2 regions of the Streptomyces sp. NPDC002580 genome follow, and region 1 is predicted to be linked to the other one. Evidence: riboswitches for the same ligand, from Rfam matches in the RefSeq annotation. Region 1 holds a riboswitch; the other holds the start of a gene.

Region 1 (5,138 bases):
ATCATGCTCGGCCTGGTCGTCGGCCACCTGATCCTGGTCTTCTACCACAAGCACACGCAGTTCGCGGGTCCCGGCAAGACGAACAACAACGTCGTCGGCATGCCGCTGCTGCCGGTCTACATGGCCAAGGCCGGAGGCTTCTTCTTCCTGGTCTTCGGTGTCATCGCGGCCATCGCGGCGATCGCCTCGATCAACCCGATCTGGTCGATGGGCCCCTACCGTCCGGACCAGGTGTCCACCGGTGCGCAGCCCGACTGGTACATGGGCTTCTCCGAGGGCCTGATCCGTGTCATGCCGGGCTGGGAGATCAACCTCTGGGGCCACACGCTCGTCCTGGGCGTGTTCATCCCGCTGGTGATCTTCCCGTTGGTCCTGGTCGCGATCGCGGTCTACCCGTTCATCGAGTCCTGGGTCACCGGCGACAAGCGCGAGCACCACATCCTGGACCGCCCGCGCAACGTCCCGACCCGGACCGCGTTCGGTGTCGCCTGGATCAGCTGGTACTTCGTCCTGCTCATCGGCGGCGGCAACGACATCTGGGCCACGCACTTCCACCTGGCGATCAACTCGATCACCTGGTTCGTGCGGATCGCCTTCTTCGTCGTGCCGGTGCTCACCTTCATGGCCACCAAGCGGATCTGCCTCGGCCTCCAGCGCCGGGACCGGGACAAGGTGCTGCACGGCCGCGAGTCGGGCATCATCAAGCGCCTGCCGCACGGTGAGTTCATCGAGGTGCACGAGCCGCTCAGCCAGGACGCGCTGCACACGCTCACCGCGCACGAGCAGTACAAGCCGGCCGAGATCGGCCCGACGGTCGACGAGAACGGTGTCGAGCGCAAGGTCTCGGGCGCGCAGAAGCTGCGCGCCAAGATGAGCGAGGGCTTCTACGGCGAAGAGGGCCAGATCCCCAAGCCCACCGTCGAGGAGTACAAGGAGATCGCGAGCGGCCACGGCCACCACTGATCCCCGGCAGTTCGCCACGGCAGGAGCCCCGTCCAGGCAATGGACGGGGCTCTTTGCCGTCTCCCCGGGCTGGATAGGGTGGACCCGACCCCGCACCGAGTGCGGGTGACTCCCTTCGCGTCACCGACGAACCAGGAGCGACCATGAGCGCTGTGAACCCCGCTGGAGGCGACACCGCGGCGGGCCGTTCCTGGCCCCAGGTACTGAACGGCCTGCTCGAGGGCCGCGACCAGAGCGCGGACGACACGGCCTGGGCGATGGACCGCATCATGCGCGGCGAGGCGACGGACGCGCAGATCGCCGGCTTCGTGGTGGCCCTGCGGGCCAAGGGCGAGACCGTCCAGGAGATCTCCGGACTCGTCCGGGCGATGTACGAGCACGCCAACGTCATCGAGGTGCCCGGGCACACCGTCGACATCGTCGGTACCGGCGGCGACGGAGCGAAGACCGTCAACATCTCCACGATGTCCTCGATCGTCGTGGCCGGCACCGGCGCCAAGGTCGTCAAGCACGGCAACCGGGCCGCGTCCTCCGCGTCCGGTTCCTCGGACGTCCTGGAGAAGCTCGGCGTCAATCTCCAGCTGACGGTGAAGCGGGTGGCCGAGGTCGCCGAGGAGGCCGGGATCACCTTCTGCTTCGCGGTGAAGTTCCACCCGGCACTGCGTCATGTGGCGGCGGCGCGCGGGCAGTTGGGCATCCGGACGACCTTCAACGTGCTCGGTCCGCTGACCAACCCGGCGCGGGTCAAGGCCCAGGCGGTCGGCGTCGCCGACCCGCGGATGGCGCCGATCGTCGCGGGCGTGTTCGCCGAACGGGGCAACTCCTCGCTGGTCTTCCGCGGCGACGACGGTCTCGACGAGCTGACCACCACCGCGGGCTCCCACGTCTGGGTGGTCCGCGACGGCTCGGTCACCGAGGAGCGCTTCGACCCGCGCGACGTCGGGCTCGACCTCGTCCCGGTGGAGGCCCTGCGCGGCGCCGACGCCTCGTACAACGCGGAGGTCGCCCGGCGTCTGCTGGACGGCGAGCGGGGGCCCGTGCGGGACGCGGTCCTGCTGAACTCGGCGGCGGCCCTGGTGGCCCTGTCGCCGACCGGCGCGCCGCTCGCGGACCAGCTCCGCGCCGGCATGGAGAAGGCGGCCGAGGCGATCGACTCCGGGGCCGCGAAGCGCACCCTGGACCGCTGGGTGGCGGCCAGCAACGCCTGACCGCCAGCGCTCCGGCGCGAGGCGCAGTCCAGGATCCGGACTGCGTCTTGCGCGTCGGGGATCTTCTGGCAGGATGATTGACCAGGTCATGAGTGACAGCCATCAGGCCCCGGCCGGCTGTCCGGCAACCCTCCGTCCGTGGCGGGGTGCCCCGGGTGAAGACCAGGTCGTAGGCAGCGAGGTCTACGGCAAGCGCGGACCCCTCCCACCCTTTCGGGTGGATGCAACCAGGGGTCCTGGTCGTTCGAGGGAGCCTTCTGTGAGCAAGCGAATGCGCTAGGGCGCCGAGCCCCACCTCCGCACACCCCTTTCACCCTTTCCCGCGCCGAGCGCTGCCTCCGGGCCGCCGGCTCGCGCGGTGATCCCGCCTGCCTCTCACAGGAGCTCGCCATGTCTGTCCCCACCGCTGCCGCCGCCCCGACCATTTGTGCGCCTCTGGCCGTTCTGGGGCGGGATGTCACCGTCCCGCTCGTCACCGGGGGCGAGGTCACCTACGCCGCCCTCGACTACGCCGCCAGCGCGCCCGCCCTCCAGCGCGTGTGGGACGACGTGGCCGCGTACGCGCCCTACTACGGCAGCGTCCACCGGGGCGCCGGCTACCTCTCGCAGCTGTCCACCGACCTCTTCGAGAACGCCCGCAGGACGGTGGAGGAGTTCCTCGACTGCCGCGCCGACGACCAGCTGGTCTTCACCCGCTCCACCACCGACTCGCTCAACCTGCTCGCCGCCGCGCTCCCGGCCGGCTGCGAGGTCTTCGTCTTCGAGACCGAGCACCACGCCTCCCTGCTGCCCTGGCGCGACGCCCACGTGACCTACCTGGACGCCCCGCGCACCCCGGCCGAGGCCGTCACCACCCTGGAGCGCGCCCTCGCCGCCCGCCCCGTGTCCGTCGAAGGGGGCCACGGACCGGCCCTGGTCTGCGTCACCGGCGCCTCGAACGTCACCGGGGAGCTGTGGCCGGTGCGTGAGCTGACCGCCGCCGCGCACGCCCACGGCGCCCGCATCGTCCTCGACGCCGCGCAGCTCGCCCCGCACCACCCGGTGTCGGTGAAGGACCTCGACGTCGACTGGGTCGCCTTCTCCGGACACAAGCTGTACGCGCCGTTCGGCTCCGGTGTCCTCGCGGGCCGCTCCGACTGGCTGCGCGCGGCCGACCCGTACCTCGCGGGCGGCGGGGCCAGCCGCAAGGTCTCCCGGCGCGCGGACGGCGGCCTGGACGTGGAGTGGCACGACAGCGCCGCCCGGCACGAGGCGGGCTCCCCGAACGTCATCGGCGCCTACTCGATCGCGTCGGCCTGCAAGGCGCTCACCGAGGAGGGTTTCGACAACCTCGTCGCCCGTGAACAGCATCTGATCGCCGTCGTCCGCGCGGGCCTCGCCGAGGTTCCCGAGGTCCGGGTCCTCTCCCTCTTCGGCGACGACGCCCCGCGGGTCGGCGTCATCTCCTTCGTCGTCGAGGGCTGGAACAGTTCGCACTTCGCGGCCGCGCTCTCCGCCGAGTACGGCATCGGGGTCCGCGACGGCCTCTTCTGCGCCCACCCGCTGGTCCGCACCCTGCTCGGCAGCGAACCTCGGACCCAGGGGGAGTGCGGCGCCCCCGAGGCGGCGCCCGGCGAGAAGTCCCTCAACGCCATCCGCGTCAGCTTCGGCGCGGGCACCCCCGACGAGCACGTCGAGCGTTTCGTCCGCGCGGTGCGCGAGCTGGTCAGGGACGGAGCGCGGTGGCGGTACCGCACCGAGGGCGGCCGCTGCGTCCCGGCGGTCTGACGCCCGCGCCGGCGGCGCCCGGGGGCGGTGCCGCGTCGGTCAGGAGTCGAGACCGATCGCGAACGCCGCCTCCAGGTCGTGCTGGGAGTACGTGCGGAACGCCACGTGCGTGTCCGTCGCCTCGACGCCCGGGATCTTGCTGATCTTGCCGGGGATGACGTCGGCCAGGTCATCATGGGCCGCGACCCGGACCATGGCGATCAGGTCGTAGGTGCCGGTGACGGAGAAGACCTCGCTGACGCTCTCCAGTGACGCGATCGACTCGGCGATCTCGGGGATCCGGTCCACGCTGGTCTTGATGAGGACGATCGCGGTGATCACGGCTGGTTCTCTCCCTCGGGGGCCTCTGCTGGGGATCTCACCCTACTCGCGGTCCACCCGGCCCGGCTGTTCCGCCTGGGGCCCCGGCAGCACCCCAGGGGAGGGCGTGGCGCGGGTACGGCGGCGGAAGCGGGCCCACGCGTAGCCGAAACCCAGCGAGAAGCCCACGAGGTGGGCCAGATAGGCGACTCCGGGGCCCGAGTCGCTGCGTCCGGCCGCCAGCCACTGCAACGCGAACCAGAACGGCAGCACCACCCAGGCCGGGAAGCGCAGCGGCAGGAAGAACAGGAAGGGGAAGAGACTGGTGACCCGGGCCTTGGGGAACAGGTACAGGAACGCGCCGAGCACCGCGGAGATGGCCCCGGAGGCCCCGACCAGGGACTGCTGCGACTCGGCGTTGGCGGCGGCGTAGCCGAGCAGGGCCAGGTATCCACAGCCCAGATAGAACAGGGCGAACTCCACACGGCCCATGCGCTCCTCGGTCATCGCCCCGAAGACGTAGAAGAAGAGCATGTTGCCGAGGAGGTGGAGCCAGCTGCCGTGGATGAACAGCGCCGTGGCGGGAGTGAGCGCCTCGGACGGTGCCCCGCCGAACAGGTCGGCCGGCACCACGCCCCAGCGGCGGAAGTACGCCCGCTGGGCGACCAGCAGTTCGTCCCCGGTGCCGTACGACGGATTCAGACCCGAGGCGGGACCGATCACGAAGATCAGACAGCACAGGGCGATCAGCCCGTACGTCACCGGCGCCGACGGACTCCGCAGCGCCCTGCCGACCGCCGTACTCCAATTGCCGATCATGGTACAGAGCATGACGCAACCGGACGGGTACGCCCATACCGCCTCGCCGCCGTGGACGGCCGAGCGTCGAGTACCCGCCAG
Region 2 (5,138 bases), on a different contig from region 1:
GCGGCCAGCGAGCGCGCGAAGTCGTCCTTGACGTGCAGCACCACCGGGGTCCAACCCGGTGTCCCGTAGGCGGAGTTGATCTCGTCGGCCACGCGCTGCACCTCGGCCGTGTAGTCCCGGTACACCGCGAGGTCCTGCCGCGAGGGGTAGGCGAAGGCCACGTGGACCACCCGCTCGCGCCACTCGGGACGCTCGTCGAGCAGCTGCCGGTACGCGAGCAGTCCGCGCACGATGTTCTTGGACAGCTCGGTCCGGTCGACGCGCACGATCGTCCGGCGGCCCTCGCCGATCTCCTCGCGCAGCGCGGCCATCCGTTCTCCGACGTCCGCCCGGTGGGAGCGCTCGCGCAGGAACTCGGCGTCCGCGCCGAGGCCGTGCACCCCGACGCGGGTCTCGCGCACGGGCGGCAGGGTGCCGTCCAGGTGCTCGATCGTCCGGGGAGTGTCCGCGGGCCCGTTCGCGCGGTAGCGCTCGGGGTCGGTCCCTTCGGCGCAGCGCATGAACGCGGTCGCCCACCGCCAGGTCAGGAACGCCACCCGGTCCGCGCCGAGCATGCCCCCGATCAGCTCCGCGCGGATGTCGTCGGGGAGCATCCGGAAGTAGTCCTCGGGCGCCCACGGGGTGTGGGAGAAGTGACCGATGCGCAGGTCGGGGCGCAGTTCGCGGAGCATCCCCGGCACCAGGCACAGGTGGTAGTCCTGGACCAGCACGGAGGCGCCCTCGGCGGCCTCCTCGGCCAGTGCCTCGGCGAAGGCGCGGTTGTAGGCGCGGTACGCGTCCCACTTGCGCCGGAACTCCGCGTCGAAGACCGGCTCCAGCGGGGTCTGGTACAGCAGGTGGTGGACGAACCACAGGACGGAGTTGGCGATGCCGTTGTAGGCGTCGGCGTGCACCTCGGGGTCGATGGCCAGCATGCGTACGCCGTCCTCACCGACTCCGCGGCGCACGGCCTCCCTGTCGCCCTCGCCGAGGGCCGAGCACACCCATAGGGCGCCCGCGTCCGGCCCGATCGCCGAGAGGCCCGAGACGAGGCCGCCGCCGCCGCGCCGGGCGTGCAGCGAGCCGTCCTCCCGTTCCTCGTAGGTGACCGGGCCGCGGTTGGAGGCGACCAGAATCCGGTGGGCACCGTGCGTTGAAGCCATGCCTCGAAACCTAGCCCCGTGTCGAAACGCTCAAACGTTCCCGTCGGCCGTATGCGATCGGAGGTGGTCGCGGGCCGATCGGGCCGGTCTACGCGGCTTTGTGCCGCCGGTACTCGGAGATTTCGGTCATCGGGGGCCTCTCCTCGGTGTCCACCGAGTACGTGCGCGGCCGGAAACCGTCCCGGCCGCGCTCGAACTGGGTGAGGGCGGGGCGGATCAGATGGCCGCGGGCGAGCCGGAGCTGGGCGGTGCGGTAGATCGCGGCGGCCATCCGGCCCAGCGCCTGGCCGTCCTGGTGGCGGTGCTTGCGCACGCCGACGTCGACCTGGGCGAGGGCGTCGAGGCCCACCAGGTGCAGGGCGTCCACGAGCATGCCCAGTTCGACGCCGTAGCCGACGGGGAACGGGAGCCGTTCGAGCAGGGAGCGGCGGGCGGCGTACTCGCCGCCGAGCGGCTGGACGAAGCCCGCGAGCTGCGGCCAGTGCATGTTCAGCAGCGGGCGGGCCATCAGCTCGGTGACCCGGCCGCCCTGTCCCGTGGCGCCGCCCAGCGGGCGGTCGTACATGGCCTTGACCAGGTCGACGCCGGGATCGGTGAGCAGCGGGCCCACGATCCCGGTGACGAAGTCGGACGAGAACTCCCTGAGGTCCGCGTCGACGAAGCACACGATGTCCCCGCTCGTCACGAGCAGCGACCGCCACAGCACCTCGCCCTTGCCGGGCACCGCGGGGATCCGCGGGAGGATGTCGTCGCGGTGCACGACCCGCGCGCCGGCGGCGGCGGCGACCGCGGAGGTGCGGTCGGTCGAGCCCGAGTCGACGACGACGATCTCGTCGACGAGGGGTACCTGCTGCATCAGGTCGTGGCGGATGATCGCGACGATCTCGCCGACCGTCTCCTCCTCGTCGAGCGCGGGCAGCACGACGCTGACCGTCGACCCGCTGACGCGTTTCGCCGCCATGAGCTTGTGGAGCGGGCGGTCGGTCAGGGACCAGGAGCGTGTGCTCAGCCAGTTTTCGACTTCATTCAGCACCGTCTGCGGCTCCTCACTGTCTGATCACACGCTCTCATCGGCGTGCCCGCTGCGGCCAGCGGCGGATCGATGGGCGTCGTCTCGCGGTTCGGACGACTATCTCAACTGTCCTGGCCTTCGGTTACAGTCTTGAACAACGCGGATGACCATCGCATGTCCTGGATCGTCGGTCCGTGCCAGGTTCAACAGTTCAACAATCAAATACCGCTCATCCAGAGGGGCAGAGGGATACGGCCCGATGAAGCCCCGGCAACCCTCCAGCCGGTCTCGTACCGCTCGACGTCGGATCGACGTCGGTCAGGTAGCGAGGCTCCCGGCTCGGGAAGGTGCCAAGTCCGTCTCACGGCGAAGTGCGCCGTGGGGAAGATGAGGAAAGGGCCTCGCCTCCATGGCTGCGCAGACAGTTGCAAGTACCACGAACTCCGCCGACGCGGTGGACCTCGGCCCGGCCGCGGCGCTTTCCTGCCGCGAGTGCGGGCACCGTGTCCCGCTAGGCCCGGTCTTCGCCTGCGAGGAGTGTTTCGGCCCGCTGGAGATCGCCTACGACTTCTCGGCCTACGAGACCGAGGAACTCCGCAAGCGCATCGAAGCGGGACCCACGAACATCTGGCGCTACGCGCCCCTCCTGCCCGTCCCCGCGGACGTGGCCGACAAGCCGAACATCAACCCCGGTTGGACCAAGCTCGTCCAGGCCGACAACCTGGCCCGCGAGCTCGGCGTCGACGCCGGCAGGCTCTTCGTCAAGGACGACTCCGGCAACCCGACGCACTCCTTCAAGGACCGCGTGGTCGCCCAGGCCATCGAAGCGGCCCGCGTCTTCGGCTTCACCACCCTCTCCTGCTCCTCCACCGGCAACCTCGCCGGCGCCGTGGGCGCCGCGGCGGCCCGCGCCGGTTTCCGCTCCTGCGTGTTCATCCCGCACGACCTGGAGCAGGGCAAGGTCGTCATGGCCGCGGTCTACGGCGGCGAGCTCGTCGGCATCGAGGGCAACTACGACGCCGTGAACCGCTTCTGCTCCGAGCTGATCGGCGACCCGGCCGGCGAGGGCTGGGGCTTCGTCAACGTCAACCTGCGGCCGTACTACGCCGAGGGCTCCAAGACGCTGGCGTACGAGATCTGCGAGCAGCTCGGCTGGAAGCTCCCCGACCAGCTCGTCGTGCCGATCGCCTCCGGCTCCCAGCTCACGAAGATCGACAAGGGGCTCCAGGAGCTGATCGAGCTCGGGCTCGTCGAGGACCGGCCGTACAAGATCTTCGGCGCCCAGGCCGAGGGCTGCTCCCCGGTCTCCGTCGCCTACAAGGCCGGTCACGACGTCGTACGGCCGCAGAAGCCGGACACCATCGCCAAGTCGCTCGCCATCGGCAACCCCGCGGACGGGCCGTACGTGCTCGACATCGCGCGGCGCACCGGCGGAGCGGTGGAGGACGTGAACGACGAGCAGATCGTCGACGCGATCAAGCTGCTCGCGCGCACCGAGGGCATCTTCGCGGAGACGGCCGGCGGGGTGACCGTGGGCGTCACCCGCAAGTTGATCGAGAACGGCCTCCTCGACCCGACCCTCACCACGGTCGTGCTGAACACCGGTGACGGCCTCAAGACCCTGGACGCGGTGGCCTCGGACACCGGGCTGACCGCGACCATCCGCCCGAACCTCGACTCCTTCCGAGAGGCTGGCCTCGCATCATGAGCGTCAACGTCCGCATCCCCACCATCCTGCGCACCTACACCGGGGGCGCCGCCGAGGTGAGCGCCGAGGGAACGACCCTCGCCGAGGTCATCGCCGACCTGGAGAGCAACCACACGGGCATCGCCGCGCGCGTCCTGGACGACCAGGGCAAGCTGCGCCGCTTCGTCAACGTGTACGTCAACGACGACGACGTCCGGTTCGAGCAGGGCCTTCAGACGGCGACGCCGGACGGTGTGGGCGTCTCGATCATTCCGGCCGTCGCCGGAGGCTGACCGCTCCGTTCGTTACCCTCGGTAATGCCGAACACGCTGAGTTCATCGAATTGCCCCCTCCGTGAGAGAAACGGAGGGGGCAATTCTGCATGATTGAGCGCGCTACAGTTGGGGAAGCCACTTCGCTTTGGATGTTGGTTTCATGCCGGACGCATATGAGTAGTCGTTCCGCAGCCGACAAGAAGTAGCCAAACTGGCCCGTCTTTTTGGGCAGTTCATGGCATTTGCGGGGCCCGACTTGCCCCGGATCCTTACGTATTCTCCGCATGTCATTGATCGGCCATGCCCAGAATTCTCGTCCGATTGACCTGTTGCAGAGGGCAGTTGGGCAGATACATTCAGCCGCGGTCGACGCGTTCCGGCGCACACCCCCAACCGTTTGGGGGGGTGAGGTCTGACCCGGATCCGCGAAGTGTGGATCTGTGCAAGGGCCAGTAATAGGGGAGTTAGGCATGGCTCAGGGCACCGTCAAGTGGTTCAACGCGGAGAAGGGGTACGGCTTCATCGCGGTCGACGGTGGTGCGGACGTCTTCGTGCACTACAGCGCGATTCAGATGGACGGCTACCGCACCCTTGAAGAGGGTCAGCGAGTGGAGTTCGAAATCTCGCAGGGCCAGAAGGGTCCGCAGGCGGACATGGTCAAACTCGCCGTCTAGATCCGGGCGCGAACGGCCACCGACGCACTCACGCCGAGGGGCCCGCATCCCACCAGGGATGCGGGCCCCTCGTGCGTCCCCGGCCGACTCCGGCGGCCCATCCGGGGGCTCCGCGCCCCTCGGGCCGTCTCCCGACCGCCTCGCGCGCGCCCATCGGTGCGCCCGCGAACACCCGCGAGCGCCCCCGCCCGGCCCCTTGCGAGGCCCGGCCGGAGGCCTGTTTTTGGTGAGAGGCGCTTGCACTCGCAGGGGTCGAGTGCTAATCATTGGCGTTAGCACTCTCCCAGTGAGAGTGACAGAACTTGGATCGGGCCAGTGAGGCCCGCGGGCCTGTGGGGCAAGGAACCA

What was found. A riboswitch is a leader RNA that binds a small molecule or an ion and turns the genes downstream of it on or off. The one in region 1 is predicted to bind S-adenosylmethionine.
Region 2: linked by a shared signal. The riboswitch ahead of thrC (threonine synthase) and the one ahead of ACFYW7_RS04425 (aminotransferase class V-fold PLP-dependent enzyme) in region 1 are both predicted to bind S-adenosylmethionine.

What each region holds. Positions count from the first base shown of each region.
Region 1 is NZ_JBIAQZ010000001.1:1,031,963-1,037,100, forward strand. Features, by position in the region: gene ACFYW7_RS04415 (cytochrome bc complex cytochrome b subunit) at 1-963, shown strand, start outside; gene trpD (anthranilate phosphoribosyltransferase) at 1,107-2,171, shown strand; SAM riboswitch class IV at 2,256-2,372, shown strand; gene ACFYW7_RS04425 (aminotransferase class V-fold PLP-dependent enzyme) at 2,562-3,938, shown strand; gene ACFYW7_RS04430 (Lrp/AsnC family transcriptional regulator) at 3,978-4,259, opposite strand; partial or broken gene ACFYW7_RS04435 (rhomboid family intramembrane serine protease) at 4,256-5,057, opposite strand.
Region 2 is NZ_JBIAQZ010000005.1:426,095-431,232, reverse strand. Features, by position in the region: gene ACFYW7_RS18600 (trehalose-6-phosphate synthase) at 1-1,142, opposite strand, end outside; gene ACFYW7_RS18595 (glucosyl-3-phosphoglycerate synthase) at 1,231-2,175, opposite strand; SAM riboswitch class I at 2,381-2,548, shown strand; gene thrC (threonine synthase) at 2,564-3,862, shown strand; gene ACFYW7_RS18585 (MoaD/ThiS family protein) at 3,859-4,134, shown strand; gene ACFYW7_RS18580 (cold-shock protein) at 4,587-4,790, shown strand.